Regions from separate parts of the Stenotrophomonas sp. 21LCFQ19 genome, predicted to be linked through region 1. Evidence: predicted binding sites of a transcription regulator. Region 1 holds the regulator's gene; each other region holds the start of a gene.
What was found. Region 1 encodes FliA, which starts transcription of late flagellar genes. Its sites were predicted from a motif close to TAAAGTTTNNCNNNCNNNGGCCGATAA; they were not measured.
Positions count from the first base shown of each region.

Region 2: a site for FliA is predicted at 6,704-6,730, ahead of AC13FW_RS02255 (HDOD domain-containing protein). Genes of this name have one in related genera too.
Region 3: a site for FliA is predicted at 6,219-6,245, ahead of AC13FW_RS11575 (GGDEF domain-containing protein). Genes of this name have one in related genera too.

Region 1 is NZ_JBSPUF010000006.1:7,755-18,288, forward strand. It holds gene motD (flagellar motor protein MotD) at 1-94, opposite strand, end outside; gene AC13FW_RS08205 (flagellar motor protein) at 98-838, opposite strand; gene AC13FW_RS08210 (chemotaxis protein CheA) at 1,084-2,949, opposite strand; gene AC13FW_RS08215 (protein phosphatase CheZ) at 2,953-3,573, opposite strand; gene cheY (chemotaxis response regulator CheY) at 3,573-3,965, opposite strand; gene AC13FW_RS08225 (RNA polymerase sigma factor FliA) at 3,979-4,728, opposite strand; gene AC13FW_RS08230 (MinD/ParA family ATP-binding protein) at 4,725-5,609, opposite strand; gene flhF (flagellar biosynthesis GTPase FlhF) at 5,596-7,404, opposite strand; gene flhA (flagellar biosynthesis protein FlhA) at 7,557-9,665, opposite strand; gene flhB (flagellar biosynthesis protein FlhB) at 9,662-10,534, opposite strand, start outside.
Region 2 is NZ_JBSPUF010000002.1:10,836-21,369, forward strand. It holds gene AC13FW_RS02230 (LysE/ArgO family amino acid transporter) at 1-476, shown strand, start outside; gene AC13FW_RS02235 (bifunctional diguanylate cyclase/phosphodiesterase) at 678-3,413, opposite strand; gene AC13FW_RS02240 (carboxylesterase family protein) at 3,740-4,558, opposite strand; gene AC13FW_RS02245 (hypothetical protein) at 4,652-4,942, shown strand; gene AC13FW_RS02250 (IclR family transcriptional regulator) at 5,086-6,186, opposite strand; gene AC13FW_RS02255 (HDOD domain-containing protein) at 6,748-7,827, shown strand; gene AC13FW_RS02260 (phospholipase D family protein) at 7,913-9,484, opposite strand; gene sstT (serine/threonine transporter SstT) at 9,608-10,534, shown strand, end outside.
Region 3 is NZ_JBSPUF010000009.1:60,007-70,540, reverse strand. It holds gene AC13FW_RS11595 (ABC1 kinase family protein) at 452-2,146, opposite strand; gene AC13FW_RS11590 (DUF808 domain-containing protein) at 2,291-3,199, shown strand; gene AC13FW_RS11585 (hypothetical protein) at 3,353-4,015, opposite strand; gene AC13FW_RS11580 (RNA polymerase sigma factor) at 4,020-4,556, opposite strand; gene AC13FW_RS11575 (GGDEF domain-containing protein) at 4,612-6,153, opposite strand; gene AC13FW_RS11570 (NAD-dependent epimerase/dehydratase family protein) at 6,272-6,904, shown strand; gene AC13FW_RS11565 (SDR family NAD(P)-dependent oxidoreductase) at 7,093-7,857, opposite strand; gene AC13FW_RS11560 (hypothetical protein) at 7,934-8,356, opposite strand; gene AC13FW_RS11555 (VOC family protein) at 8,427-8,813, opposite strand; gene AC13FW_RS11550 (DUF998 domain-containing protein) at 8,853-9,482, opposite strand; gene AC13FW_RS11545 (hypothetical protein) at 9,509-9,850, opposite strand; gene AC13FW_RS11540 (dihydrolipoamide acetyltransferase family protein) at 10,189-10,534, opposite strand, start outside.

The sequences.
Region 1 (10,534 bases):
CGAAGAAGGCGAGCAGCAGCGTCATCAGGTCGGCATAGGGGATGGCCCATGCTTCGTGGTTGGCGTGCTCTTCGTGGTGCTTGCGGCGGGCCATGGCTCAGTTCACGAAGCCAGCGAGGCTGTTTTCGATATTGCGCGGGTTCTCGCCCTGGGCAATGGCGATCAGGCCTTCGATGATCATTTCACGCTCACGGCAGCTGCTGGCGATCACGCCCTTGAGCTTGGCAGACACCGGCAGGAACAGCAGGTTGGCCGAAGCGATGCCATAGATGGTGGCAGTGAACGCGGCAGCAATGCCATGGCCGAGCTTGCTCGGGTCGGCAAGATTCTTCATCACCGCGATCAGGCCGAGCACCGCGCCGATGATGCCCAGGGTGGGGGCATAGATGCCCATGCCCTCGAAGACCTTGGTGGCGGCCAGATCCTGTTGCTCCTGGCTGCCAAGTTCGATTTCCAGCATGTGGCGGATGGTGTCCGGCTCGACGCCATCGACCACCAGCTGCAGGCCTTTGCGGATGAACGGATCGTCCTGCAGCTCGACCTGCGGCTCCAGGCCGAGCAGGCCCTGGCGGCGGGCGATGTTGCTCCAGTCGACGATCTGCTGGACCAGCGCGCGGCGGTCGCTGGCTGGCGGGCGGATCACCCAGCGCACGATTTTGAAGGCGTGCTTGAACACGGCCGGCGAGGTGTGCAGCAGGATTGCTGCCAGGGTGCCGACGATGACGATCACGAACGCAGCAGGTGACCACAGCGAGGACAGGCCGGCGCCCTTGAGGATGCTGCCGCCCACCAGGGAGGCGAGGGCGAGGAAGAGTCCAATGATGCTGAGTCGGTCCATGGTGCGTATATCGGCCTCGTTGTAGCGGTCTTGAATCAGGGCGTTGCTTGAGCTCCTCTCCCGCGCGCGGGAGAGGGGTTGGGGTGAGGGTGCTCTTGGCTTCAAAAGCTAGAAGCTAGAAGCTAGAAGCTAGAAGCGCCCCTCACCCGCCCCGTCTTCGCGGGGCGCCCTCTCCCGCTTGCGGGAGAGGGGACTATCGGGATCGCGAGATTGCAGGGTTTGCGGACGGCTTGCGCCTGCATCACTTAGCTTTGCACTCCACGCAACCCATCCACATCCAGAATGAGCGCCATGCGGCCATCACCAATCAAGGTGGCGCCGGCATAACCGTTGAGGCCGCGCAGTGCGCGTGGCAACGGTTTGATCACCACTTCCTCGCGGCCGCGTACCTGGTCCACCACCAGACCGAAGCGGGCTTCGCCCATCTGCAGCACGACGATGGTCAGCAGCGAGGACGGTGCCGGGGTGATGCCCAGCCATTGGCGCAGGTCCAGCAGGGCCAGGGTGTGGGACTTGCGATCCAGCACCGCGCGACCATCGAACCAACCCAGCGAGGTGGCCGGTGCGTGCAGCACTTCCATCACGCGGGCCAAGGGCAGGGCATAGACGTCCTCGCCAGCCTGCACCAGCAGGGTCGGCAGGATCGCCAGGGTCAGCGGTACGCGGATCAGGAAGCGGCTGCCACGGCCCAGCTCGGACTGGATCTGGATCTGGCCGCTGAGCTCGCGGATACGCGACTGCACCACGTCCATGCCGACGCCGCGGCCGGAGATGTCGGTGACTTCCTGCTTGGTCGAGAAACCGGGCAGGAATACCAGGTGCAGGCACTCTTCGCTGCTCAGGCGGGCGGCGGCTTCCGGGTCGAGCAGGCCCTTGTCGCGGGCCTTGGCGCGCAGGCGTTCCGGGTCGATGCCGGCGCCATCGTCCTGCACTTCGATGCTGACGTAGTCGCCTTCCTGCTGTGCGGACAGGCGCACCCGGCCCATGCGCGGCTTGCCTTGGGCTTCGCGCAGTTCCGGCGATTCGACGCCATGATCGATGGCGTTGCGCACCAGGTGCACCAGCGGGTCGGCCAGCGCCTCGACCAGGTTGCGGTCCAGTTCGGTATCGGCGCCGATCAGCTCCAGATCGACTTCCTTCTGCAGTGAGCGGGCGACGTCACGGGCAACCTTGGGGAAGCGCGAGAACACCTTGCCGACCGGTTGCATGCGGGTGCGCATCACCGCCGATTGCAGGCGCGCGGTAGCGATGTCCAGGGTTGAGACTGCACGGTCGAGCTCTTCGTCCTTGAGGCGCATGCGCAAGGTCTTGAGCCGGTTGCGGGCCAGCACCAGTTCGCCGATCAGGTTGACGATGGCGTCCAGCCGCTTGGTGTCCACGCGCACGGTGTGCTCGGGTTCGGCGGCTTTTGCCGCTGCCGGTTTGGCGGCGCCGGCGGCAGCGCGGGGGGCTGCGGCCGGGGGCGCGGCTGGCCTGGGCTTGGCTGGCGCGGCGGGAACGGGCTGTACGGGAACGGCGCCAGGTGCGGCACCGCCATGCAGCTTGTCCAGCAGGGCTTCGAATTCGTCTTCGTCGATCAGGTCATCGCCGGCCTTTGCCGCTGCGACTGGCTGGGCACCGGGCGTACCGCTGCCGTGCAGTTCGTTGAGCAGGGCTTCGAACTCGTCTTCGCTGATCAGGTCGCTGTCACCGGCAGGCGCAGCGGCCGCTTGCACGACTGCGACCACGGGGGCGGCGCCAACATCGAACTGTGCGATCAGCGCAGCAGGTGCGTGCTCCGGTTCGGTGCCCGAGGAGACTGCGTCGAGCATGGCCTGCAGCCAATCCAGCGATTGCTGGGCGGCGTCGAAGTGATGTGCCAGCAGTTCGGCTTTGCCGGCCCGTGCCATGCCCAGGGTTTCTTCGGCGGCGTGGCACAGCTCCACCATCGGATGGATCGCCAGAAAACCGGCGCCACCTTTCAGCGTATGAAAGCCACGGAACACGGCGTTGAGCTGGTCGCTGTCGTGCGGTGCCTGTTCCAGCGTCACCAGCTGCTCGCCGAGGCGATCCAGGATCTCCTGCGCTTCGATGATGAAGTCGGCGGCGATGTCGTCGGCAAAAGCACTCATGCGTTACAGCCCCAGGTCCGAGAGCAGGTCGTCTGCGTCCACCTGCGACACGGCGTGGCGGTCCAGGCCATTGACGGCCGGGCCAGCCAGGCCCTGGTTGCGCGCTTCTTCTTCCGGCGGCGGCAGGCCGAGCGCGCCGAAACCTTCATGCACGCGACGGACGATGCCCACCACGCGGCGGATGATCTGCCCGGTCAGGTCCTGGTAGCTCTGGGTCAGCGCCACTTCGGTGAGGTTGTGGCGGATGCGTTCGAGGATTTCGCCCTGTTCGGCGTTCAACCCGTCCGCACGCAGGCGTTCGGTCAGCGCGCGGCATTCTTCGGCCAGATCGAGCGTGCGATGGGTGGCCTGCTCGGTCATCTGCACCACGTGGTCCAGGCGCGCGCAGGCGTCGTCCAGCTCACCGGCTTCGCTGGGCACGCTGGGCAGTTCGCCCAGCGCCTGGCCCAGTTCGCGTGCAAGCCTGCCCAGGCCGGACATCATCGGCTGCGTGCGCAGGGCGGCGAGTGCGTCGATTTCCCGACGCCAGCCAGCCTCATCGCCACTTTCCAATGCTGCCAGTGCGTCCTGCAGGCGCTGCACCAGGGCCGATTTGTCGCTCAATGCTTCCCCGGGCTGGTTCATCAGGCGCTCGCTGCCAGGCGTTCGAAGATCTTGCCGAGCTTCTCTTCCAGGGTCTGTGCGGTGAACGGCTTGATGATGTAGCCGTTCACGCCGCTCTGGGCGGCCTCGATGATCTGCTCGCGCTTGGCTTCGGCGGTAACCATCAGTACCGGCAAGGTCTTGAGCTTGGCATCGTTGCGGATCGCCTTGAGCAGCTCGATGCCGGTCATCACCGGCATGTTCCAGTCGGTGACGACGAAATCGAACGACTGCGTCTGCAGCATCGACAGCGCGGCATGCCCGTCCTCGGCTTCGGCGGTATTGGTGAAGCCCAGATCGCCGAGCAGGTTCTTGACGATGCGGCGCATCGTCGAGAAGTCGTCAACGATCAGGATGCGCATGTTCTTGTTCAAAAGACTTTCCTCTTCATGGTTCTTCGAGCCCGGCGTCGGCCGCCTCGAAAATCTTCAGTCGGCTACGCAGGCGCAGCGTGGCCTGGCCGTGGATCTGACAGACGCGGGATTCGCTCACGCCCAATACCGCGCCGATTTCCTTCAGGTTCAATTCCTGCTCGTAGTACAGCGACAGCACCAGCTGCTCGCGCTCGGGCAACTGGCCGATGGCCTTGCCGAGCTCGGCGCCGAACTGGCTGCGCTCCAATACCTGTTGCGGGTTGGGGCCGCCGGTGCTGGGGGTGTCCAGCTCGCCCTGGTCTTCGATCCGCGACTCCAGGCTCAAGACCTGGCCACGCGAGGCGTCTTCAACCAGTCGCATGTATTCGGGCAGCGGCAGCTCCATCGCTTCGGCCACTTCACTGGCGCTGGCCGCACGGCCGCTGCTCTGCTCAAGGCGGCGGATGGTGGCAGCGGCATCGCGGGCGCGGCGGTGCACCGAGCGCGGCACCCAGTCGCCACGGCGGATCTCGTCGATCATCGAGCCGCGGATGCGGATCGATGCGTAGGTTTCAAACGAAGCGCCCTGTTCGGCGTCATAGCTGCGCGAGGCCTCGATCAGGCCCATCATGCCGGCCTGGATCAGGTCATCGACCTCGACGCTGGCGGGCAGGCGCGCGGCCAGGTGGTGGGCGATGCGGCGTACCAGGTCGGCGTGGCGGGCAATGCAGTCATTGGCCGCGTTGCGCTGGACTTCACGGTATTGGGCGGCTGCATTGTTCATGCCTTCACCTTCTGCTGGATGATGCGTTCCAGGAAGAACTCAACGCCGCCGCGCGGGGCGGTTGGGGCTTGCCAGCGCGCGGTGCGACGGGCGATTTCGTTGATGGCCAGCGAGGCTGGCGCGGAAGGATAGAGCTTGACCACCGGCTGCTGGCGCTGCACCGACAGGCGCAGCCAGTCGTCCTGCGGTACGCAGCCCAGGTAGTTCAGGGAGACATCGATCAGGAACTTCTCGCAGACCCGCACCAGCTTTTCGTACAGGGCGCGGCCTTCGTTCGGGTCGCGGACCATATTGGCGACGACCTGGATGCGATCCACGCCGCGCTCGCGCGAGAGCACCTTGATCAGCGCGTAGGCATCGGTGATCGAGGCCGGCTCGTCGCAGACCACCACCACGGTGTCCTGGGCGGCCTGGCAGAAGGTCAGTACGCTGTCGGTGATGCCGGCGGCGGTGTCGATGATCATCACATCGAGCTCGCGCTCCAGCTCGGAGAAGACATTGACCAGGCCAACGTGCTCGGCCGGCTGCAGCTCGGCCATGTGCCGGCGACCGGAGGCGGCCGGCACCACCAGCACGCCGTTCGGGCCTTCGATGATGACTTCTTCCAGCGTGGCGCGTCCGGCGACCAGGTCGGCCAGGGTGTGCTTGGGCTGCAGGCCCAGCACCACGTCGATGTTGGCCAGGCCCAGGTCGGCGTCGAGCAGCAGGGTACGTTTGCCCATGCCTGCCAGTGCCACGGCCAGGTTGGCCGAGACATTGGTTTTACCTACACCGCCCTTGCCGCCAGTGACCGCGATGGTGCGTACCGGGCCGGCGGGTTCGTGCCGGGTTGCCGACAGCGGGAAGGTGTTGGTCAGCTTGGCGTACTCACGCGACTGCATTGTTCAACTCCGTGTTGCAGGGCATATCGGCCGCGCGGCGCAAATCTTCAAGGCGGAGTACAAGATTTGCGGCAGAGGCCCGATAAAGGTCTTCCGGGACGTCCTGGCCGTCGGTCACCCAGGTGATCGGCAGGCGGTGATCGACCGCCACCGACAGGGCAGAACCGAAGCGGCCGGTCTCGTCCAGCTTGGTCAGCACCACGCCCTGCGGGTTGGCGGCGCTGAAGCGGCGCACTACTTCGTCCATGTCCTGGAAGGCAGTGTTGGCGGGCAGTACCAGCAGGGTGCGGATCTGGCCGGCGGCGCGCAGCCACTGCAGCTGGGCGGTGAGGGCGCGGTCGCGCTGGCCCAGGCCGGCAGTGTCGATCAGCACCAGCTTGTAGTCGGCCAGCTTCTGCAGCAGCTGGTTGAGGTCGGTGCCGCTGTTGGCCTCATGCACGGCGATGCCGAGCTGGCGGCCGAAGCCGTACAGCTGCTCGCGGGCGCCGATGCGCTGGGTATCGGTGGTGACCAGGGCCACGTCGCGGGCGGCATGGGCTTCGGCGAAACGCGAGGCCAGCTTGGCGATGGTGGTGGTCTTGCCGGCACCGGTGGGGCCGACCAGGGCGATCACGCCGCCGGTTTCCATCGGGTCGACCGGGGCGATCGGCAGCTTCTTGGAGATAAGCCCCAGCATCAGGCCGCGGGCGCGGCTGGGATCGATGTCGGCCGGGATCTGGGTAGCGACGTCGCGGGCCAGGCCGGCGTCGAAGCCGTATTCGTCCATCAGGTCCAGCGCATTGGCGCGCACCGCGCTGCCACGCAGGCGTTCATCGGTGAAGCGGTTCATCTCGCGCTCGATCAGGTGGCGCATGCCGGCCACTTCCTGGCGCAGCTGGCTGAGCTGTTCGTCGTCGCGGGCGATGATCACCGGGCTGGTGGCGATCGGGTTGACCGGGGCAGTGCTGGCGACCGCTGCTGGAGCGGCGGTTTCGATGGCGACGGCGACCGGGGTTTCAGCCGATTGCGGGGCTGCGAACGCAGCGATCGGTGTAGCGATCGGCGCGACCTGCTCGATTGCAGGTGCCACCGCGGCGACGGCGAGGACCGGCGCAGCAGGAATTGCAGGGATTGCCACGGTAGCCGCCGGTTGCAGTGGGGCCAGCTCCGACTCCGGCATCGGCGGATCGATGACGAAGCGTGCGCGCTCGATCGAAGCAGGTGGCTCGATGGTGACGGCAGCGATGGCGTCGGCGAAGCTGGCCTGCTGGGTGACAGCGGGTACGGTTGCAAGCGGCGCGACCGCAGCGGCGCTGCCGGCCGGACGGAACGCCGGCACGATCGGCAGTTCGTCGGCGCTGGCCGGCTGGGTGGCAAACAAGGTCTGCGGGGCCGGCGCGCGGGGAGCGACTGGTTCAACCTCGGCCGACTTGAGCAGGCCGGCGAAGCGGCTGCCCGGTGCCAGCTCGATGCTGTTGTCGATGGAGCGACCGGTGGCGCCAACCGCCGAACGTGCCAGGGCGGCGACGGCCGAGGTGGTGGCGGTGACCGGTTCCGGTTCCGGTGCCTTGCGGCGGGTCATCGCGGCCATGATGGCTTCGGCGGCGCTGCGCGGCTTGGCCGGTGCCGGCGGGGCCGGGCGGCTGGCTTCCAGCGCCTGCTTCACCGCGGTCTCGTCGTAGTGCGCGGCAGCCACGATCTCCACACCTTCCTCGATCCGCCGGTTGGACAGGATCACGGCATCGGGGCCGTGTTCCTTGCGCACGAGGTTCATGGCGGTGCGCATGTCAGCGGCGACGAAACGTTTGATCTTCATGCTTTGGTACCGGGAGTGAGGCTGCGGCGAAGGAGTGGCGTTGGCGATGTCGAACATGGCGTGGCGGGCTCCTTCTTGCGGAATGGGTGCGGTGCAGCAGGTGTCTGGTTTCCGTCACCGGCATTGCTGACGGTGTCGGTTTTCGGGCTGCCTCAGCTGATCGTGCCGACCAGCTTCAGGCGTTTGTCTTCCGGCACTTCGCTGTAGGCCAGGACCGACAGCGAGGGAACGCTGTGGCGGACCAGGCGCGCCAGCGCGGCGCGGACCGGGGCCGGTACCAGCACTACAGCCGGCTCGTTGCGGGCCTCCTGCTTGCCGACGCAGTCGGCAAGGCTTTGGTGGAGGCGTTCGGCGAGACCAGGTTCCAGTGCGGCGCCATTACCTTGTGTTGACTCCTGCAAGACGCGTTCCAATTGCGGGTTGAGGGTGAACACCGGCAGCTCCGGCGAGGAGCCGGCGATTTCCTGCACGATGAAGCGGCCCAGCGCACCGCGTACCGAGGCGGTAAGCGCAGCGGGGTCCTGGGTGACCGGTGCGGCTTCGACCAGCGCTTCGGCGATCTTGCGCAGCTGGCGGATCGGGATGCGCTCGATCAGCAGGTTCTGCAGCACCCGGGCCACGGTGGACAGCGGCAGCGCCTTGGGCGAGAGGTCTTCGGCCAGCTTGGGCGCGCTCTTGGCCAGGGTCGCCAGCAGCTGCTGGACTTCTTCATGGCCGAGCAGTTCCGGCGCGTGCTCGCGGATCAGGTGCGACAGGTGGGTGGCGACCACGGTGGCGGGATCGACCACGGTGTAACCCAGCGACTCGGCATGGGCGCGCTGATGCGGTTGGATCCAGGTGGCGTCCAGGCCGAACGCCGGGTCCTTGCCGGCAATTCCTTCCAGCGTGCCCATGGCGCTGCCCGGGTCCAACGCCAGCTCGCGGTCCGGATGGATGTCGGCGGTGCTGACCGGCACGCCGTGGATCAGCAGGCGGTAATGGGTGGCCGGCAGCTCCAGGTTGTCGCGGATATGGACCGGCGGAATCAGGAAACCCAGGTCCTGGGTGAGTTTGCGGCGCACGCCCTTGATGCGTGTCATCAACTCGCCGCCCTGGGCCTTGTCGACCAGCGGAATCAGCCGGTAGCCGACTTCCAGGCCCAGTGGATCGACCGGGCGCAACTCGTCCCAGGTCAATTCAGCGGTTGGGGCGGGTTGCGGCTGGCCGAGGGCGTTCAAGCCACCTTCGTTGGTGCTGGTGTCGTTGGCGGAGGTCTTGGCGGCAGCGCTGGTCTCGCGTTTCCACAATTTCCAGGCGATGAAGCCAAGGATGGCGGCCAGGCTGAGGAAGGCCAGGTTCGGCATGCCCGGTACCAGGCCGACCAGGCCGATGATGCCGGCGGTGATGGCCAATGCACGGTACTGGCCGAACACCTGGCCCATCATCGCTTCGCTCATGTCCTGCGAGCGCGAGGCGCGGGTGACCAGCATGGCCACGGCGCTGGAAACCAGCAATGCCGGCAGCTGGGCCACCAGGCCGTCACCGATCGACAGCAGCGTATAGGTGGCCGCTGCGTCGCCGAACGGCATGCCGTGCTGCAGTACACCCACGGCCAGGCCGCCGAGCATGTTGATGAAAAGGATCAGGATGCCGGCGATGGCGTCGCCGCGGATGAATTTGCTGGCGCCGTCCATTGCGCCGTAGAAATCGGCTTCCTCGCGGACTTCTTCACGGCGGACCTTGGCTTCCTCGCGCGTCAGCAAACCGGCGTTGAGGTCGGCGTCGATCGCCATCTGCTTGCCGGGCATGGCGTCCAGGATGAAGCGCGCGGTCACTTCCGACACGCGTCCGGCACCCTTGGTGATGACCACGAAGTTGATGATGGTCAGGATCGCGAACACCACGATGCCGACGGCGTAGTTGCCGCCGATGACGAATTCACCGAAGGCGGCGATCACCTTGCCGGCGGCTTCGTGGCCGTCCTGGCCATTGAGCAGGATGACGCGGGTGGAGGCCACGTTCAGTGCCAGCCGCAGCATGGTGGTGACCAGCAGCACGATCGGGAAGATGGTGAAGTCCAGCGGTCGCTTCACGTACACGACGGCCAGCAGCACCAGCATGGAGATGGCGATGTTCAGGGTGAACAGGGCATCCAGCACCGTCGGGGCCAGCGGCACCACCACCATTGCCAGCAGGGCCAGCACGATCAATGGCGCGCCAAGCCCGTGGCGCAGCATGTCCAGGACGCGGCGTGCGGAGAAACCCGAGGTCTGGGCGTTCATCGGGTGCCTCCCTTGCCGAACTCGTCAATATCGATGGGTGCCATCTGCGGCATCGGGCCCGTGCGCCATTGGCGCAGCTGGTAGACGTAGGACAGGACCAGGGCAACAGCCGAATACAGTCTCACGGGGATTTCCTTGCCGAGTTGGCTTTCCCGATACAAGGCGCGTGCCAAAGGCGGTGACGAGACGACGGCGACCTTGTTGCCGTCGGCTACCTGGCGGATGCGCAGGGCCAGTTCGTCGACGCCACGGGCGACCACGGTGGGGGCGCCCATGCGTCCGCTCTCGTATTTCAGGGCGACCGCATAGTGGGTGGGGTTGACCAGCACCACGTCGGCGGTGGGCACGGCTTCCATCATCCGTCGCTGTGACAGCTGCATCTGCATCTGCCGGATGCGGCCCTTGACCTCGGGGCTGCCCTCGCTTTCCTTCATCTCACGGCGCAGCTCCTCGCGGGTCATCTTCAGCTTCCGCAGCCAGTTCCACTTCTGGTAGGGCGCGTCGATGGCGGCGAGCAGGGCCATGGCACCTGCGGTGGCCAGCAGCAGCTTGAGGGTGAAGCCCAGGCCGCGGCCAACGGCGCTCTCCAGTGGCAGGTGCAGCAGCCCGCGGAGGCCGTCGGCACCTTGCCAGATGCACAGGCCGGCGGCCGTGCCGACGAAGGCCACGCGCAGCATTGATTTGACCAGTTCGGCCAATGCTTCGGCGCCGACCAGACGCTTCATCCCGGTCAACGGGTTCATGCGCTTGAGATCGGGCATCAGCGCTTTGTTGGAGAACTGCAGCCCGCCCATCAAGGCCGGGGCAATCATGCCGGCCGCCAGGCACACCAGGAGCAGGGGGCTGAAGGCCAGCATCAGCTTGAGCAA
Region 2 (10,534 bases), on a different contig from region 1:
CCATCGATGCGGTGTTCATCATGGCCAGCGTGGCCGGCCTGCGGCAGCTGACCGCTCAGCTGCCGTGGCTGACCACCGTCCTGCTGTGGGGTGGTGTTGCCTTCCTGACCTGGTATGCGGCGCAGTCGGCGCGGCGTGCGGTGGCCGGTGGCGGTGGCATGAAGCTGGATGACAACGGCGAGCAGTCGTTGCGTGCAGCCCTGATGGCGGCGGCCGGTTTCTCGATCATCAACCCGCATTTCTGGCTGGACATGATGGTCATTGGTTCGATCGCCGATAACTTCGGCGAGTCGCGCATGGCGTTCGCCATCGGCGTGGTGACCGCCAGCGGTGTGTGGCTGACGGTGCAGGGCCTGGGTGCGCGGATGCTGGCGCCGTTGTTCACCAAGCCCTCCACCTGGCGCATTCTGGACGGCACCATCGCCGTGATCCTCAGCGTGCTGGCCTTGACCCTGGCGATCCGCGGGGTCAACTGAGGCCGGGCTTCATCCGGTCGGTTTGGGGGCGGCCGGGTCATACCCGGACCCGGCCGGATCGACGCTTTGGTAGTCGCGTCAATATCGCCCGGGCAAGTGCAACACACCCGGCAGCAGAAACTTGCCTTTCTTCCAGGCTGACCGGCAACAGGCCCGGGTACGTTGTGCTTACCCGGGCTACGGACTTGCATGCGTTGGCGGTTAGGTGGCCGGGTTCCAGCGTGCCGGCCACTGGAGAATGAAGTCCTCCACCTTTGCCAACGGCATTGGTCGTCCAAACACATAGCCCTGGCCCTCGGCACAGTGTTCTTCCTTCAGCTGGTCCAGTTGCGCCTGGGTTTCGACACCTTCGATGGTGGTGCTGATGCCCAGCTTTTCGCACAGGTGCGATACCGCGCCGATGATGGCGCTGCCCTGGCTTTGTTCACCCAGGTCGCGGACGAAGGACTTGTCGATCTTGACCTTGTCGAACGGGAACGCACGCAGGTAGCCGAGCGAGGAGTAGCCGGTGCCGAAGTCGTCCATCACGATCGACACGCCGGCCTTCTTCAGTTGCAGCAGCTGTGCAGACGCGGCCTCGATGTTGGTGATCAGTGCGTTCTCGGTGATCTCCAGTTCCAACCGTGCCGGCGCCAGCCCGGTTTCTGCCAATACCTGCTCGACGCCTTCCGCCAGATCGGGCTGGGCCAGCTGCGATACCGACAGGTTCACCGCGATCTTCATCTGCTCCGGCCACTGGCTGGCATCCTGGGCGGCCTGGCGCAGCACCCACGCGCCCAGCGGCAGCATCATGCCGATGTCTTCAGCCAAGGCGAGGAACTCACTGGGTTCAAGCAGGCCACGTTGCGGGTGATTCCAGCGCAGCAGCGCTTCAAAACCGGCGACCTGGCGCAGGCGCAGGTCCACCAGCGGCTGGTAGTGCAGCTCAAACTGCTGTTGCTGCAGGGCCGCGCGCAGTTCGGTCTCCAGCTGCCGGCGGCGCTGCATGCGCGTATCCATTTCCGCCTCGAAGAAACGGTAGCAGCTGCGGCCCTCGTCCTTTGCCCGGTACAGGGCCAGGTCGGCGTTGCGCATCAAGGTGTCGGCAGCGTTGGCCTGGTTGTCGATCAGGACGATGCCGATGCTGGTGCTGATGGCGAACTGGTGGTTCTCCAGTTCGACACTGCGGCCCAGTTCTTCCACCAACCGCGCAGCCAGCGTGGCGGCGGCCTCAGGCATGCGGCTTTCCGATGCCATCAGGATGGCAAACTCGTCGCCCCCCAGTCGCGCGACCAGGTCATTGCCGCGTACGCAGCCGAGGATGCGCTGGGCGACTTCCTGCAGCAGGCGGTCGCCGGTGGGGTGGCCGAGGCTGTCGTTGACGTCCTTGAAGCGGTCCAGGTCGAGCAGCAACAAGGCGCTGTGGTGTCCACGACGGGCGGCGATCAAGGCCTGGTCGAGCTTCTCGAACAGCATGGTGCGATTTGGCAATGCGGTCAGCGGATCGTGCTGGGCCAGGTAGGCAATGCGAGCCTGCGCCTGCCGTCGCGCGTCCACGTCCTCCAGCACGCCGGCCCAACTGCTCAGGCTGTGGCCGATGCGGGCACCGCGTGCGCGTAACCAGCGCCACTTCCCGTACAGATCCAGTACCCGGAACTCCACGTCCAGCGAGGCCGCTTTGGTGGCGGTGAAACTCTGCTCCAATGCGATTTCTATCTGTGGCAGGTCGTCTTCGTTGACCCGGCGCAGCCAGCCCTTGCCGAGCGCATGGTCATCGGGTTGGCCGGTCAGCTCGCGCCAACCGGTGGCCGAGAGCACCGTTCCATTGCGATCGGATTGCCACAGCACCAGAGCGCCGGCCTCGGCGACGGCGCGGTAACGCTGCTCGCTGGCCTTGAGGTCACGGGCCAGGGCGCGCGCTTCATCGGCGCTCTTCTTCAATGCATCGACAGTGCCGCTGAGGCTGCTCTGCAGGCTGCGCACTTCGCGGATGTTGGACGGGTGTGGATCGGGCAGGGTGGCGAGATTATCGACGACGCCATGGCTGCGTTGGACCAGGGCGCGGATCGGCAGCAGGATGCTGCGGGCGATGGCATTGGCCCAAAGCAGGGCGATCAGGGCTGCGACGATGCCGCCGAGAATGATCCCGAGCAGCGGTTGTTGCCAGCGGGCCTGGAAGCTCTGTTGTGGCTCTCCCACGACCAGCGTCCATCCCGGTGCGGCCTGCAATCTGTGGAAGGCGAAGATCACCGGCGTGCCTTCCTTGCTGCTGGCATCGATCAGCCCGTGTTGACCGCTGCTGCGCTGCAGCGTCTGCCAGTCAGGCACCTGCTTGCCGATGTAACGTTCCGGCGAAAGCGACCGAGCGGCAATGACGCCATTGTTATCGACGACCGCAGCCAGCAGCTGCTGGTCGTTGCCGCTGCCCATGATGCTGGCGATCAGGCGATTGGAGGGCTGCACCATGGTCAGGACACGGGTGCCACCGGTATCACCGAAGGGCAGGGCAATGGCGACTTCCGGGGTGTTGGTGATGGCGTTGGTGAACAGATCCGAGACCTGCGCCCTGCCTTCGCGGCGTGCGTCGTACAGCAGTCCTGATGGCAATGCGCGGGCCTGCTCGCTGTCATCCTGGATCAAGCGGATATCCGGGTTGGCGCGTGCCCATGCCTGCAGCTCAGGGGCTGTTTCCTGCAGCTGTGGTGCGAGCGAGGACAGCAGACGCAGCTGGTTGATGTTGTCCTCGATACCCTGGTCAACACCACGGGCAAGGGCGATGGCGGTTTCCTGCAGGCGTTGTTCGGAGCTGTGGCGGTAATCGCGGGCGGCGTTCCAGACGGCGAAGGCGCCGATCACCAGCAATGGCAGCAGGGTCGCAAGGATCAGCAGGTGCAGGCGGGAATGCAGGCCACGGGTACGCGCCAAGGTGTGCTGCGCCGCCGATGCAGTAGTTGCCAAGCCTCAGTCTCCGGTGTCCGTTGTGGCGTAGTGCAGATGGCAGCCAAGCCCAAATGGCGGCCGTGGGCGGCGTGGCGCTGTTATGGCACGAACCCGGTTAGGTTGGAAAGTACGCGTGGAACCCAAAGCGGGGGCTGTGCAGTGGCCCCCCACTGTCCAATTCCCGCCGTGCAGGGCAGGTGTAGGCAGCAGGGATGGATGCGTGATTGTGATCACGCTATCGCATCGATCTTACAGCCGAAGGCTGCCGCATCGTCCGCCGATGCTGCAAACGATGCGGGCGGGGTCGTTCCCGGTTCCAGTTGCATGCGGTATTGGCGCCGCTGTCAGGGGCGCTTCTGGCTCCACATCCATTCCCACATCGCGGGGTTGCGATAGGTGGCATCCCAGGCGTTGTGCTCGACGTCCGGGTATTCGGTGTAACGGAAGTCCGCGCCCATCTGTCGGCTGGCGGCGACAATCGCGCGATCATCGGTGGTTGGCACCAGTCCATCCAGGGCGCCATGGAACATCCAGGTGGGTACATGACGCAGGCGGCTGACGACGCTTTGATAGGGATCGGCGGCATTGGCTACCTGGTCGACCACCAGTCCAGGTCGATCGGCACGCGGTGCTCGCAGCGCGCCGCAGATCGGCACCAGTGCGGCGAATCGGTCCGGCCGGGTCAGGGCCAGTTCCCAGCTGCCATAGCCGCCCATTGAGATACCCGTCAGATAGATACGCTGTGGATCGGCAGTGAACTCCTTGCTGGCCGCCTCCAGGACCGCCAGCGCCATGCGCGCGTTGCGTCCGCGCCATTCTTCGCCCTCCGGCACCTGGGGAAACACCACCAGGGCCGGGAAGGTGTCCATGTTCTGGGTGAGCCAGGGGCCAATCCCGGCCAAGGTAGGCTTGAGTCCGTCGTCGCCACGCTCGCCGGAGCCATGCAGGAACAGCACCAGTGGCCGCGGGCCGGGTGGTGTGGCGCTAGTGGCAGGCACAAACACCTGGTAGCGGAACTGACGGCCCTCGAAATCGAGCTGCCGCGCGACGAACTGCCCCTTGGCCGGCGCCGTGCTGGTGGTTGAAGGCAGGCTGTTGCAGCCCATGAGCATACCCAGCAGACATAGCGACATCAGGATGCGGCCCATTGCAATCGGCTCCATGGCGTAAGCCCACAGACTAGCCTGATTTCGCGTGTGTCAGAATGCTTGTGGATACACCGCCGTGGCGGTCTGTTCTTTTACTGGGGGTTGTGGATGAAGAAGCTGCTGATCGTTGCGTTGGCAACCTTGCTGGCTGCCTGCAGCCAGGGCCTGAGTGGCACCTGGAACGATGGCATGGGGATGGTCAGCTACACATTCGACTCCGACGGCAAGGTCACGGTTGAAACGCTGGGCAAGACACAGCAAAGCCGCTATACCCGTGACGGCAATGCCTTGAAGGTTGCAGTGCCCGGCAGCGAAGCGCAGTCGGTGGAGTTCACCATCAACGAGGATGGCTCGCTGCGAGGCCCGATGGGCGTGCATCTGCACAAGCAGAAGAAGTGAGGCATCCCCGGCGGATTGATCTGCGCTAGTGTTCCCGGCTCAGCAGCGCGCCTGTGGCTGAGCTGGAAACATAGGGCCATCAGGGGCGCGACGACCGACGTTTCCGGCATCAGTGGATGGCCCGGGAATGTACTGAAACGTGCTCATGAGGCCCGCAGGAAGCCTTCGATCTCGCGCGCGGCTTTCCCTACCTGTGCACTCAGCGACGCTTTCATATCTGCTGGCAATACCGAGCGCGGGACCATGATGCTGATCGAGGCCAGAACCTTCCCGTCACCGTCACGCAATGGGTAGGCCACCGTCGAGACGCCGGGTTGGTAGAACGATTCGCTGATGGCATGACCGCGTGCACTGTCGTTGCCCAGCAGCTCGACCAGCTCCTTTGGTGTTTTTGGCCCCTGTTCGGAGGTGAGCGCAAATGCCGGTTCCGGATACAGCGCACCCAGTTCCTGCTCGGGCATCGTCATCAACAGTACGCGGCCTGTCGCAGTGCAATGTGCGGGTCGACGTGTGCCGACGCTGACGCCTGAAGGGGGTTCGCCGATGGCGCTGGCGTGGGCCACGTAGACGACCTCGCGTCCATCCAGCACGCTCAGCTGGGCTGAGTGGCTGGTGATGTCACGTAACCGTTGAATGATGGGTTGCCCGATCTGCACGATGTCCATCGATGACAGGTAGTCAAAGCCCAGTCGCAGAATGCTGATGCCGAGGTTGTAGCCACCACTTGCGCTGTTGCGATCCAGGAAGCGCATCTGTTCCAGCGTCTGTACGGCGCGGTAGACCGATGCCTTGGGCATGCCTGTGCGCTGGCAGACCTGGGTGAAGCTCAGTTCGCCACGCTGCCGTCCAAACAGCAGCAACATGTTCAGACCCCTCTCCAGAGCCGGCACCATGTAGCGATTGGGATCTTTTGCTGTTGTTGCTTGGGGTGTCGACATATGTGTCCTCCCTTGGGTTGTAGGCAAGGCCGTCGATGGCGGACAGGTGCAGCCCGCTGCGGGATACGAAAGGGCTGACCGCTGGTGTATCGGATGCCGTCGATGTCGGCAGGGGATTGCACCCGCCGCACAGGGCATGCGTTGTCCTATGGAGCATGGCGGCCGGCAGGGACGGATTCGGGGTTTGCTGCCGGGCCAGTCTCGGGGTGATTGGTGTTGTGCGGAGGGCGTTGGCGCTCCGTGCACGTGGCACCGATCGCAGAGTTTCTGATCTCCTTTTCGGGCGCCTTGGCCATGTAGATGCATTCGTTACGTATCTTCGGTCATGCAGATGGCTTTTTGATGGACGCCTTTGCGTTCAAGGTTGGTGAGGTTGGGGTTTTATGTTTGAAACTAAACGGATTTTTTGAAGCTGCAACTAAACATAGCAGCGTCAAAGGGGCGGGCAATCAGGAAAGCTGCCATTTGCGTGTGCTGTTATTCACAGATCTGGTATTCGGTGCGACGTTTTTATTGAGTGGAGTGGCGTGCTCGCATACTGATTGCTTGCCGAGATTCGAAATCGTTTAGTTGGTGAAACTTTGTGGGGCTTTATTCGCCTGTTTGTGCTTGTGGAAGGCGGTGATGAGTCGCCTGTGGCTGGTGCGTAGTATTTCGATGTCGAATTCCATGTGGGTTTGTGTGCTGCATGAGAGTTTTCTGGTTTGAATGAATGCTTGGTTTGTATGCCATCTGGAAATCAATGGGTTTCGTCATGCTTCCCCGGGTTTTCCCGGGGCGGGAGGACTTGGCTGAGGTGTGTGCTGATCTTGCGGAACAGGATTAAAGGAATCCCTGTGCCTGCCGATATGATTGGCAGCTCTCCGCGTGGACCTTTCTGTATTTGTCATGGTGATCATCTCGGCGGTTTTTGCGGCAGTGCTTGCCGGGGGCCTGGTCTGGCTCTGGCAGCGGAGCAGTGGCGATGCGACACGCCCACAACGCCAGTTCCGTGTGTCGCCGACGCTGAGCGCGACAACCGACGAGGACGCTGTGGTCGCCGTCAGCGTGGATGATCTGCAACGGCGCTTCCTGCTCAGCGCGCTGGGCGCCGCAAATACGCCTGCCGATGCGCTGCGGGTGCAGAGGTCGGTGGTGGACGATGTGGTCGCTGCACTGAGCCGCGCCGACATGTCCTCGCGCTACACGCCGCGCCGACCAAACCTGCTGCCGCAGCTGATCCAGAGCGTCAATGACAGTGCTGCCTCGTCGCGTTCCATCGCCCGCATCATCGGCAGTGATGCGGTACTGGCGGCAACGCTGCTGCGTATCGCCAACAGTTCTCTGTATCGCCTGCAGCGGCAGGACATCCAAAGCATCGAGCGGGCGGTGACGCTGATAGGCAATGATGGCATCCGTCAGATCATTTCCGCCGCGTTGGTGCAGCCGGTCATGGAGTCGGCCAGCGGCGTTGATGCCGAGTTTTCGCGCTTGCTCTGGGATTACACATTGCGGGTATCGCTGGCCGCTGCCGACCATGCGCGCAGCGTGGAACGCGAGGATGGCTTTGCTGCGCAGTTGGCTGGCCTGCTGCTGGGTCTGAGTGCTGCGATGGCGATGCAGGCCGCGGCCGATGTATTGGCCCGGCCGCCGCTGCGGGTACGTGAGCCGGGCACCTTGTTGGAGGTGCTGGAGCGCTGCAGCGCGCCGACCGCGGTGCGGATCGCCGGACATTGGAAGTTGTCGGCGCCAATCGTGCAGGCACTGGAACAGGTGGATGTGCCGGCTGCTGGTGGTCTGGCGCGTTCGTTGCAGGTTGGGCAACTGGCCGCCAGCGCGGCGATGCTGCATGCGCAGGGTCTGATGAGCGAGGCGGAGGCCAATGCGGCGCTCGCCAGCCAGATGCCCGAACATGTGGCGGCGTGGTTGTGGAAGCGGATGACGCAGGCAGACGGCGCATTGGAGTGAGGTCGTCCGCGCCTGGATGCGGCGCGGTCCGAGTCTGTATCCGGCGGGCCAATGAAATACCGCCCCGAAATGCCGGCTGCGCAGGCTAGAGCTGTGACTCCAATGGCAGCCAGCTGATCATCTGGGTGCTGGCGCGTAGCATCAGTCCGGTGTCCGGTTCGGTGCGCAGGCTGATCGGCGGCGTGCTGGCCCGATCCAGCCAACGCAATTCGTGGTCCCTGTTCAAGTACACCCAGTAACTCAACTCGGCACTGGACAGGCGCAGGTATTCCTCGCGCAGCCGCGCGGCCAGCACCGGGTCATCGAACAGCGCGCCCATTTCGGTATTGAGGTAGGCCGAGCGCGGGTCGAGGTTGAACGAGCCGACGAAGCCACGGCGGTCATCCACCACGAAGGCTTTGGTGTGCAGGCTGGCGCCACTGCTGCCGAAGGTGGATGCCTTCTCGATGTGGCCACGGGCCTTGAGTTCGTACAGCTGCACGCCGCCGGCCAGCAACGGGCGCCGGTAATGCATGTAGCCGCTGTGCACGGCGGGTACGTCGTTGGCCGCCAGCGAGTTGGTGATGATGCCGACCTGCACGCCGTTCTGGGCCTGCTGTATCAAGCCCTTGGTGCCGACCGCGCCGGGCACGAAGTAAGGCGAGATCAGCAGTGATTTGTGTTCAGCGCTGCCCAGTACCTCGACCAGCCGGGTGACCAGCCATTGGCTGCTGTCGCCGCCACTGGGTTTGCGAGGGGGATCGGAGTGGATGCTCATACCATCGGTCCAATGCAGGTCCAGCTGCTTGCTGAGATAGGCATCGGTGAGATGAGCGCGTACCCGCTGCAGGTAGGGCGCGGCTTCCTGTTGACGGGCGTCCAGCTCGGCCTGGCTGATGAAGTTGGCCATCTGCTGGTCGGTGCTGTAGTGCAGGGCTGCAATCGGCACCACGGCGTCGCTGTTCCAGAAGTCATCGAATACCGTGCTGGCTTCGCTGGCCACCGGACCGGCGAGCAGCAGGTCGAGGTCGCGGAAATTCACGTCCGGGCGCGCATCGAAGTATTCGGCGCCGATATTGCGGCCGCCGACGATGGCGACGCGGCCATCGGCGATCCATGCCTTGTTGTGCATGCGGTGGTTGATGCTGAAAACCCGCTGCACCATTTCGACCAGGCGCCACAGGCCATCACGGTTGCGGAATGGGTTGTACAGGCGGATCTCGATGTTGGGGTGATTGTCCAGCGCCAGCATCTGTGGGTCCAGCCCGGCGGCGTTCATGTCATCCAGCAACAGGCGCACGCGCACGCCGCGGTCGGCGGCCTGGTAGACGTCATGTGCAAGCAGGTGGCCGAGCATGTCGTCGTGCCACATGTAGTACTGCAGGTCCAGGCTGCGTCCGGCCTGGCGGGTGATGATGGAGCGTGCGGCGTAGGCTTCGAGCCCGTCGGACAGATACACCGCGCCGCTTTTGCCCGGATGTTCGGCCAGCAGCGGTTGCAGTTGGCGGTCGATCAGGGTTTGTTGTGGCTGCAGCGGCAGGGTCTGCGAAGGCGCGCCGACCGCCTTTGGGGTGAGGTGGTCACCCAGCAGCAGGCCGCTGCCCATCAACAGCAGCACAAAGGCCAGCAGATAGGCCAGGAACCGCAGCAGGCGTCTGGGGCGATGCTTGTTTTCCATGGGCGCATCCTAGCGGTGTTCGTGATCAGGCGTCAGTTTGTCCTGATTCCATGACGTTCCGGGGGTGCGGGGAGCGCCTCCTGTGAGCGAGAATCGGGGTTTGCGTTTGCCGCGAGCCCTGTGATGACCGAACGTTCTTCCTCCTTCCGAGCGCCCAGTCTGGTGCTGCAGATTGTCATTGGCCTGATCGCCGGCATCGTGCTGGCGATGGCTTGGCCTGCCGCTGCCACCGCTGTCGGCCTGCTCGGTACGGTATTCATTTCCGCGCTGAAGGCGGTTGCACCGATCCTGGTACTGGTGCTGGTCACGGCCTCCATCGCCAATCATCAGCAGGGGCAGAAGACCCATATCCGGATGATCCTGGTGCTGTACATGATCGGCACCCTGGCCGCGGCCATGGTTGGCGTGGCAGCCAGCTTCCTGTTCCCCAGCACGTTGACGTTGAAGACGGTCGAAAGTGCCATGAGCGCGCCGAGCGGCATTGGCGAGGTGCTCAAGACCCTGCTGATGCAGATCGTCGACAACCCGGTGCATGCACTGCTCAACGCGAACTACATCGGTTTGCTGGCCTGGGCGGTGGGTCTGGGTCTGGCCCTGCGCCACGCCAGCCAGACCACGCGCAACCTGGTCAGTGACTTCTCCGATGCCATCACCTGGGTGGTGCGGTTGGTGATCAAGCTGGCGCCATTGGGCGTGTTCGGTATCGTTGCTTCGTTGTTGGCCGAGTCCGGTCTGGGCGCGTTGAAGGACTACCTGCATCTGCTGGCGGTGCTGATTGGCGCGATGTTGTTCATGGCCTTCGTCGGCAATCCGCTGATCGTGGCCGTGGTGACCCGCCGCAACCCCTATCCACTGGTGCTGCGCTGCCTGCGCGAGAGCGGTATCACCGCGTTTTTCACCCGTTCCTCGGCGGCCAATATTCCGGTCAACATGGAGCTGTGCCGCAAGCTCGGCCTGCATGAGGACACCTATTCGGTAGCGGTGCCACTGGGCGCGACCATCAATATGGCCGGCGCGGCGATCACTATCTCCGTGTTGACCCTGGCAGCG
Region 3 (10,534 bases), on a different contig from region 1:
CGGTCACGTGGGTAGCGGAGACAGGGGCGACGGCCTAGGCCGTCATCGCTCTACACACTGTTGTTTCAGTGTTGTGGCAGAAGCATCTGGATCTTGCCTGCCGTAACCTGACTGAAATGTTGGGACGGCGCAGCTGCATTCATCATCAGTTGCACGCTATGTGCTGTACGTCGAAAGCTGTGAGTTGCGGTGAGAGAGTGTGCTTTTTTGCCTCACTCCCGTTACTGCAACGTCTGCTGTCGATTCTGCAGCTGCAATTCAACTGGCAATGCACCCACGTAGCCCGGGTAAGCGCAGCGCACCCGGGGCAGGGAATGATCGAAGGGAGATGACCTGCGCTTGTCTGCGCCCGTTCAAGGCAAGCGCGCATCACACTGCTGTTGTATTGCTGCATGCACCCTGTGCTCCCGGGTGCGCTGTGCTTACCCGGGCTACGGTGATACCGCCGTGCTCAGCGGTGTCCGCGCTCTTCGCGTGCCCGTGCCCTTGTGCGGCGATCGAACAGCAGTGAGCTGACAATCAGTCCAAGACCGATGATCACGCCGAGCAGGAACAGCAGCATCGCAAAGGCCGGGTAGCCGAACAGCGTCCAGCGTGTCGGCACGCGCATCAACAATGTCGAGGACAGCAGCAGTGCAGCGGTGATCAAGCCTGCTGCAATGCGGTTGGCAACTTTCTGGATGTTCTCCATCAGCCGCGACTCGTCCAGGCCGGTGACCTTCATCTGCAGCCGGTTCTCGGCCAGCACGCTGAGGATGTCGGACATGCGGCGCGGCCCGTTGCGCAGCAGCTGCTGCAGCTCCATCGCCTCACTGGCCAGGTTGGCCGCCGAGAACGACTTGCGGAAATGTGCGCGCATCACATGCTGCAGCTGCCGCTCTACGACCTTGCGTGTTTGCATCTCCGGTGCCAGGAAGCGGCACACGCCTTCCAGATTGAGCAGCGCCTTGCCGAGCAGGCTCAGCTCCGGTGGCGTGCGCAGGTTGCTGGAGGTGGCGATGCGCACGATCTCCAGCACCACATGGCCTTCGGACAAGGTGCCATTGGCAGCGTAGCGGGCAATCATCTGCCCGGTCTCGCGCAGATAGCGCTCCTCGTCGTAGTCCTCCAGCCGGGTGCTGATGCCGATGATCTCGTCGGCCACTTCCTCGCCGCGGCCATCCACTGCGGCGAACAATACCTTGAGCAGGCGCTGGCGCAGCCGTGGCGGCACATGCGCGACCATGCCCAGGTCGAAGATCGCCAGCCGGCCTTCGGGGGTGACGCGCAGATTGCCGGGATGCGGATCGGCATGGATTTCGCCATGCACGAAGATCTGGTCCAGATAGCCGCGTACGAGTGCGGCGGCCAGCGGCACCATTGACTGCTCGGTGCGGCGCACCGGTGGGATCGCATCCACCCGCACGCCCTGCACCAGTTCCATGGTCAGCACGCGGCGTCCACACAGGTCCCACACCGGTTGCGGTATCCACAGTTCGGGGTAGGGTGCCAGATGCTGGCCGAAACGCGCCAGGTTGGCGGCCTCGGCCTCGTAGTCCAGCTCCATGCGCAGGGTCTTGGCGAACTCGCCAAGCCAGTCGGAGAAGCGCACCTTGCGGCCTACCCGGGTCAGGTGATCGGCGGCAGTGGCGAAGCTGCGCAGCACACCGATATCCGAACGCAGCTGGGCGGCGACATCGGGCTTCTGAACCTTGATGGCAACCTGGCGGCCATCGTGCAGCTCGGCCTGGTGGACCTGGGCGATGGAGGCGCTGCCCAGCGGCTGCGGGTCGAACCAGGCAAACAGCTTGCTGACCGGCGCGCCCAGCTCGTCCTCGATCACCGCGCGGATCTGTTCCACCGGGATCGGCGCGACTTTTTCCTGCATGCGTTCCAGCGCGGCCACGTATTCGGGCGGGATCATGTCCGGGCGGGTCGACAGCACCTGGCCCAGTTTGACGAAGGTGGTGCCAAGCGCTTCCAGGTCAGCGACGAACTGGGTGGGATTGCCGGCGGCCGGCGGCCGGCCCAGGCGCGGGATTTCGCCATCCAGCGAGATGCCGGAGAACACCCCCGAACTGCGGTAGCGCAGCAGCAGCCGCACGATCTGCTGGCGCCGGCTGTTGCCGCCGACGGTGGTCGGGTTGTCGCTGTTGGTCGGGTCCATCAAGCGGGGGTGTTCCTGGCGGCCGAAGCTGCAGTGTGGCCGCAGCCGGGTTGCCGGTGGGTGAATACGTGGTCCCATGCCCCGATCCAGCCGCGAATGAGTGAGAATCCTCCCTTCCCCTGTCCTATGACCTTACGGTGACCCATGGCTGGAGCCAGCCTGTTTGCCCTGCTCGACGATATTGCCGCGTTGCTGGATGACGTCTCCATCCTCACCAAGGTCGCCGCCAAGAAGACCGCCGGTGTGCTCGGTGATGATCTGGCCTTGAACGCGCAGCAGGTAACCGGCGTCACTGCCAACCGTGAGTTGCCGGTGGTGTGGGCGGTGGCCAAGGGCTCACTGGTCAACAAGGCGATCCTGGTGCCGGCGGCCTTGGCGATCAGTGCATGGCTGCCGTGGGCGATCACCCCACTGATGATGATCGGCGGTGCCTTCCTCTGTTACGAAGGCGTGGAAAAGCTGGCGCACAAGTTCCTGCATTCCAAGGATGAGGATGAGGCGCACAAGGCCGAGCGCTTGAAGGCCATGGCCGATGAGAAGGTGGATCTGGTTGCGTTCGAGAAGGACAAGATCAAGGGCGCGGTGCGCACCGACTTCATCCTGTCGGCGGAGATCATCGTGCTGTCGCTGGGGGTGGTATCGAACCATCCGTTTGCACAGCAGGTAGCGACCCTGATCGTGATCGCGCTGGGCATGACAGTGTTCGTCTATGGCCTGGTTGCCGGCATCGTCAAGCTCGACGATATCGGCGCCTGGCTGCTGGACAAGGGCCGCGCGCTGGCGGCGCTTGGACGCGGCCTGTTGTATGCCACGCCATGGTTGATGCGCGGCCTGTCGATTGCCGGCACCGCAGCGATGTTCCTGGTTGGCGGCGGCATCCTGGTGCACGCGATTCCGGCACTGCACCACTTCGTGGTCGGGCTGGCACCGGCCAATCTGGAGTGGCTGGCCAACGCACTGGGCAGCATGGTGGTGGGCATCATCATCGGCGCAGTGGTGTTGACCGTGGTGACCATGATCCAGCGTATGCGTGGGGCGAAAGCGGCGCATTGAAGCCGGCATTCCTGCCTTGATTGTGGGAGCGGCGTCAGCCGCGAAGCAGGGAATGCTTCAGGCATCAGCAATGGTGCCGACGTTGGCGGTATCTGAAAGATTGTCAGCTTCGCGGCTTACGCCGCTCCCACAAGGCAGCAACACAACAGCAGTTCACTGCAGGCCCTGTTCCAACTCCCGCAACTGCTGCTGCGCGCGGGCCAACGATTGCCCGGACAGGCTGTCCAGCAAGCGTTGCAGGCGATGACTGGCCGGCAAGCGTTGCATCGCCCAGCGTGCGGCCGCGACGCTAGCCAGCATCACCACCACGCCGAAGCCCAAAGTGCCGAGGAACCACGCTGGCGCCATCGCGTACAGGTCCAGTCCCAGCCACTGCACGCACAGGCATTGCAGCGCCAGCAGCCATAGGCAGAACCACGGCAGGCCCAGGCCAAGCTCGCTGAGCGCGGTGAAGCGGCGCAGCCGCGCCAGCCGTTGCTGCTGGATCAACACTGGTGCCCCGGCCGCATCTGCGTGCAGCGCCAACAAGGCGCGGGTCACCGATACCCAGATCGCGGCGATGCCGTAGATATGCACGGCCAGCCCGCTTAGCAGCAGCTGCGGCATCTGACGGTGCTCCACCCAGAAGCTGGCCGCCAGCACGGTCACCACGATCCACACCAGCAGCCAAGCCAGCTGCAGGCCACTGAACCAGCGCAGCCGGCGCCGCACGTCGGCCTGGCGCGGCTGCTGCCATGCCTGCAGCGCCAGCACTTCCAGCTGGTCGATACGTTGCGCCTGCTGTGCCCAGGCGGCCTTGAGTTCGTCGAGTTCCATGAGGTCAGCCTCGCGTGGTGTCGGTGGGGGCGAACTGGCTGCGCAGTTGCTGGCGCAGCCGGTGCAGGCGGGTGGCGGCGTTGCTGGCGCTGATGCCCAGCACATCGCCTATTTCACGGTGGCTGCAGTCGTCCAGATGCAGCAACAGCAAGGCGCGATCCAGTGCCGGCAAGCGATGTATCAGCTGGTTGAGCTGGGCCAGGCTGGCGTTGTCCTCGGCGTTGTCGGCGATGCTGGCCAGGTCGTCTTCCAGCGCCACGTCGCTGTGATATTGGCGGCGCAGCTCACGGCTGCGCAGCTGCGAGATGGCGGTGTTCAAGGCGATGCGGTACAGCCAGGTGCTGAACTGCGCCCGTTGCGGATCAAAGGCCGGGAAGGCGCGCCAGGCCTGGGTGCTGATTTCCTGGATCAGGTCGCTGCGGTCGTCGCGCTGCGCGCAATAGCCACGCGCGACCTTGAGCACGATGCCCTGGTGCTGGGCCAGCAACTGGGCAAAGCGCTGTTGCTGCTCGGCGATGGGGGTGGTCGCGGTGATGTCCATGCCTTGGTGATTCGCACCAGCGCAGCAAATATCACAGCTGTGAGCAGATTGCCGCTCAGGCGGCGGGCAGAACCTGGTTGCGGCCTACGCGCTTGGCCGCATACAGGGCCTGGTCGGCGCGCTGCAGCAGCGCCTGCAGGGACTCGCCGGGCTGGGCCTGGGCGACGCCGGCGCTGAAACGGACCTGCACGCGCTGTTCTTCATGCAGGAACGGGCGCTGCGCCAGCTGCTGCTGCAGTTGCTGCAGGGTTTCCAGTGCAGCGGCGCGGCTGAGCCCGGGCAGTACCAGCACGAATTCGTCGCCGCCGAGGCGGGCGATGCAGTCGCGGCCGCGCAGGCGTTGCTGGGTCACGGCCACCAGGTGACGCAGGGCCTGGTCGCCGCCGGCGTGGCCGTGCTGGGCATTGGTCTGGCCGAAGTGGTCCAGGTCGATCATGGCCAGACTAAGCGGCGTGCTGTGGTCGGCAAGCAGCTCGCCCAGTTGCTGCTCCAGGCCGCGGCGGTTGAGGGCGCCGGTCAGCGGATCGGTACGCAGCTGGCTGCCGGCTTCTTCCAGCTCACGTTCCAGCTGCTGCACGCGCTGCTCGGCGGCCTTGGCCTCGGCGCGGGCATTGGCCAGATGATCGCGCGCGCGTGCGGCCTGTGCCTGTACCCGGGCGGTGTCCTGCAGCACATCCTGCAGCAGCTGGGTCAGGTCGGAGATGCTGCGGGTCTGGCGTACGGCAATGGAATAGCTGGCGATGCGATCGTGGAATTCGCCGGTCTCGGTGACCATGCCGTCCACCTGCGTCACGAAGTCCACCATCAGGTCCTTCATCGCCTGCTTGGATTGATCGATGCCTTCGCGCAGCAGCCCTTGCCGGTAGATCACCTCGCGCAGATCGTTGCGGGTCTGCTCCAGCGAGTTGGCGTCCAGTGGCCCGGCCAGCAGTTGCCGGATCGAGCGGATCTGGCCCTGCAGCCAGCTGTCGCCATCGAGCAGTTCGGAGATGTTCTCCAGCAGCATGTCGAACAGGTTGAGCAGCAGGTCGCGCTGTTCCTGCAGGCTGCTGCTGCGCACGCCGACCTGGTGGCAAAGCTCGCGCAGATGGATGGCCACCGGCTGCAAGGGTTGGCCGCTGCGCCAGGTGCGCAGTTCCTCGCCCATGCGCTGGGCCTGCTGTTCGAGCTCGGGCGACTGCTGCATCAGGCTGGCCAGCACGGCACCGAGGGTGTCGCGCAGCATGTCGCGCAGCTGTTCGGCCTGGCTGTTGCTGGTGTGGGAGGCTTCCAACTCGACGGTGCGGATGTACTTGTCGATCAACTGCCGCAGCAGGCGGCCGTAGCGCTCCCAGTCCTGTTCGGCGTGTGCGCTGTGCAGGCGCTGGCCCATGTCGCCGAGTTCACCGGGCAGGGTGCACATGCCCTGGGCGAAGGCCGCCAACACCGGTTCCGGTGCGTTGGCGCCAATGAAAAGGCGCTGCAGCATCGCCATGCCAGCGTTCCCGTTGGCCACGACCTCGACCGCTGCAGCCGCCTGTGGCGCGGTGCGCCGGGACAGGATGCGGCCCAGCCCGCTGCTGCGGGAAGCGGAGGAGTCGTCGGGGCTGTCGGCCATTGCGCAGGGGTCCGGGCGGGTTGCGGCGGCGCCTGTGCGCAGCCGGAGGTGGTGTCCAAGCCCCATTATCGGCAAGGTAGCAGCCGGCTTGAATGGCAGCCGATCACAGGAGCACATCATGCGGGTATTGCTGGCTGGCGCGACCGGTCTGGTCGGGGCGCAGGTATTGCAGCGCCTGCTGTCCGACCCACGCTGCAGTGGCGTGGTGGCACCGACCCGGCGCGCGCTGGCGCGCACCGACCCCAGGTTGCTCAATCCAGTGCTGGATTTCGCCGGGTTGGCGGCGGTGGCACCGGGCTGGCAGGTGGATGCGGTGGTCTGTGCACTGGGCTCGACGATGAAGCAGGCCGGCTCGCGCGAGGCCTTCCGGCAGATCGACCATGGCTATCCCTTGGCGATCGCGCAGGCGGTACGGGCCAACGGCTGCGAGGTGTTTGCGTTGAACTCGGCGGCCGGTGCCAATCCGCGTTCGCTGGTGTTCTATAGCCGGGTCAAGGGCGAGCTGGAGCAGGATCTTCGCGCGCTGGGGTTTGCTTCATTGACCTTGGTACGCCCGGGCCTGATTGGCGGCGACCGCGCCGAGCGGCGTGCCGGCGAGCATCTGGCCAGCGTGGTGCTGGGGGCGCTGGCGCCGGTGCTGCCGCGGGCATGGCGGATCAATCCGGCTACGCGGATCGCCGATGCGCTGGTGCAGGCAGTGTTGGATCCGCAGCCGGGTGTGCGGGTGGTTGGGTCGGCGGAGTTGGTGTGAGTCGCTTGAGCGGCGTTGTTGTTTGGGGGGGGGGGGGGGGGGGGGGGGGGGGCCCGGGGGGGGGGGGCGCGGGGGGGGGGCGGGGTGGGTTGGGGGGGCCCCGCGCCGCCCGCGCTGGTTGCTTCTTGGCCCGCCCCCCCCCCCCCCCCCCCCCCCCGCTCCTACAAACAGCGGTTCCCACAATCTTGTTACGCCGGCAGCGACTGCCCGCCATCCACCGCTAGCACCTGGCCGGTGATCCAACGCGCTGCGGGTGAGCACAGGAACACGGCGGTGTTGGCCACATCCTCGACATTGCCGAAGCCGCCGAACGGGATCCTGGTGCGGATCTGTTCGTAGAGTTCGGGGGCGCTGCTGCGACGCTGCTCCCACAGTCCACCGGGGAATTCGATCGAGCCCGGTGCCAGCGCGTTGACCCGGATGCGCTCGCGCGCCAACTCGGTGGCCAGGCTGGTGGTGTAGTAATTCAACGCGGCCTTGGCGGCGGAGTAGGCCGCTGCGCGCGGCGTCGGCACCGAGGCATTGATCGAGCTGATGTTGAGGATGGCCGGCATCGTGCTCAAGCGCAGATGCGGCAGGGCACTGCGGTTGGCGCGCACCGCAGCCATCAGGTCGATATCGAAGCCGGCCTGCCAGCTGGCATCGTCATTGCCGTTGCCATAGCCGGAGGCGTTGTTGATGAGGATATCGACGCCACCCAATGCGGCCGCAGCCGCATCAATCCAGCGTTGGATCTGCGCCGGGTCGGCGAGGTCACATTGCTGCGTGTGCGCGGCAGCTGCGCCGTCGCCCAGCAGCTGTTCGCCAGCCTGCTGCAGTGCTGCTGTACCACGCGCGCAGATGCTCACGTGCGCGCCTTCGCGGGCAAAGGCCTGGGCGATGGCCAGGCCTATGCCGCGGCTGCCACCGGCAACCAGCACACGTGCGTCCTGCAGGGAAGCGGGGGAATTCATTGCTGCGGTTCCGGTGGACTCAGGGCCCACATTATCCCGCTGTTGCATTGAAGGTGGCCAACGCGCGAGTCCGTGGTCAGGGCAGGCCGGGCACGTTCAAGGACGCGAACAGGATGTTCTGCGCCTTTTTGGCCATCGATCGCGGCAGCTTGGCGATGAAGGTATCGCCGGTGAGCGCCATATCGCCACGGAGGATGAAGCCGTTGATCTGGGTATAGCTCTTGATGCTGTACTTGTTCACGTCCTGGCTCAGTTCCAGATACATCGGCGAGGTCAGGATGTTGTTGCCCTTGCGGTACACGCGGGTGCCATCGATGTCGCGGACCAGACGGTAACCCTGCTGGCCTGCCCAGGCATCAACCTTGGCCGTTACATTCTCGTCGGAGCTGAAGCTGGTGAGGTCATGCGGCCTGCCGCTGTTCCTTGCCATCAATGCCAGGATGTTGACCAGGGCCAAGCCGCCAAGTGCACCCACGATCATTCCGGTGATCAAACCCATGCTGTTGCCTCGTTGAAGTCGGGGCGGCATTCCAGCACATCGCAAGGCCTGCTGTCGTGAAAATTCGGCGCTACTTCCAGGTATTGGGCGGTGCGCCACGTTCCGGATGTTTCATCTGCACGATGCAGAAGCGATGGCCGGTAGGTGCTTCCATCACCCACCAGCGTTTGACCTTGCCGATGCGGCGTGCGCCCAACGCTTCAAGCCGGTCAGCTTCGGCATCGATATCGTCGGCTTCTATATCCAGATGCACGCGTGGGGCATGATCGACGCGTTGCACTTCAACATGCAGGTCAGCGGGGGCGCCCAACAGTTCGGCATATTGCGCGCCATCGTCCTCGGTGTAGCCGGGCTCGGCTTTCAGACCGAGTGCGGGCGCCCAGAACGCGGCGGCGGCATCGCTGTCGGTGCCCTGGCAATCAATGATGAAACCGGCCAGGCGGCTGCGGTGGCTCATGCGGATGCTCCGGTGACACGGGAGCGCAGCGTACACCCGCTATTGGCGGGCGCGTGTTATCGCATTGTCGGCAACAGGTGCAGAAGCGCTCAATCGCCATGCACTGATGCACAACACGCTGTACACACTCCATTCGGCCAAGCGTTGCAGCAGTCCACGACATGCGTGCAATGGCTCCAGCCCCATCAACACGAACAGCAGCAGCCAGAGTCCCGCCAGACCGATCCACAGCACGCGCGTGCCTGGTCGTATTGCCGGTGCGCTTGCCAACAACACCAGACCGAGTGCGGTGCCCAGATAGGTGAACACGCCGAGCAGGGTATGCAGTGATTGCGACAGGCTGCCGCCAATCGGGCAACCGAGGTCGCAGGGCGCCAGCGCGGAGCCTGTCCATGCCAGCGGTTCGCAAAGCAGCAGCCAATAGCCGAAGCGACTGGCACCACGTACTGGCACCGTCCGTGCGAACGCGAACAGCAGCAGTGCAGCGAGGACGCCGACTGGAATGAAGCCGAGCAGGCTGATCACCTGTGCATGCGCGCTGCCGGTCGCGCCGAGTTCGCTGATGTACTGCGATAGCGGTGAGTAGCCGGGTTTGAGCACGGCACCGCCGAGCAGCATCAGCAGGTACATCGCCACGAACAGCAGGATCAAGCAGCGCTGGAAACGCATCGTCGGCCCGTGGATGGTTGCGGTGCTCAGCGTACGCGATTGGACAGGAACAGCTCCACCTTGCCGCAGCTCGGGCAGGCATGCAGGTCGAATTCCTCGCGGTTGACGAACAGCTCGCCGATATCACCCAGCAGGAAGGGCATGGCCTGCGAGCCTTCGTGGAAGCGCTTGCGGCCGATGAATTCCATGCGCATGCCAGGGCAACGCGGACAGTCGATCAACCGTGGTGGCTGCATCCAGCTGCGCCCGGCCTCAGGCTGGAAGTCGCGTGGAGGTGGTGCGCCGTCGGCATGGGTGCCGCATTTCCAGCACTGGTCGAAGTTGTCTTCGTTCACTTCCTTGCAGTTGCTGCAGGTCCAGGTGCCCATGGTGGCTTTGCTTGTAGATGTGGGTGGGGCAATCGTAGCGCTGGAATTCTGGCGTGGCGTTACAGGTGGGTGATGTTTTGGGCCGGTATTGATTGGGCGAAAGACCAAGATCAAGAGCAGCCCTCACCCCAACCCCTCTCCCGCAAGCGGGAGAGGGGCTAGTGCACTGCGAGCGCGAGCGGTCCGAGCCCCTCTCCCGCCTGCGGGAGAGGGGTTGGGGTGAGGGGAAGCTTCTAGCAAGCGAACCCAAAGCAGGTCACAAGCAAACCCAGGGCAAACGCCAAGCCAAAAAAAGGCCCGCATCGCTGCGGGCCCCAAATAACGCTATCAAGAAACTGTCAGTGAATCTTCGCCAGATCATCGATCAGCACGCGCAGGAAGCGCGCCGCTTCGCCGCCGGTGCAGGCGCGGTGATCGAAGGTGACCGACAACGGGATGACCTTGTGGGTTTCAATGCCGCCCATCACCGGGGTGACCTGGAAGCGGGCACGGCCGGCGGCAACGATGGCCACGCACGGCGGCACCACCACCGGAGTGGCATAGCGGCCGGCGAACATGCCGAAGTTGGACAGGCTGATGGTGTAGCCGCTCAGCTCCGACGGGGCGATCGAACGGTCTTCCACCTGCTGGCGCAGACGGTTGATGCCTTCGCGCACGCCACGTGCATCCAGCATGTCGGCATTA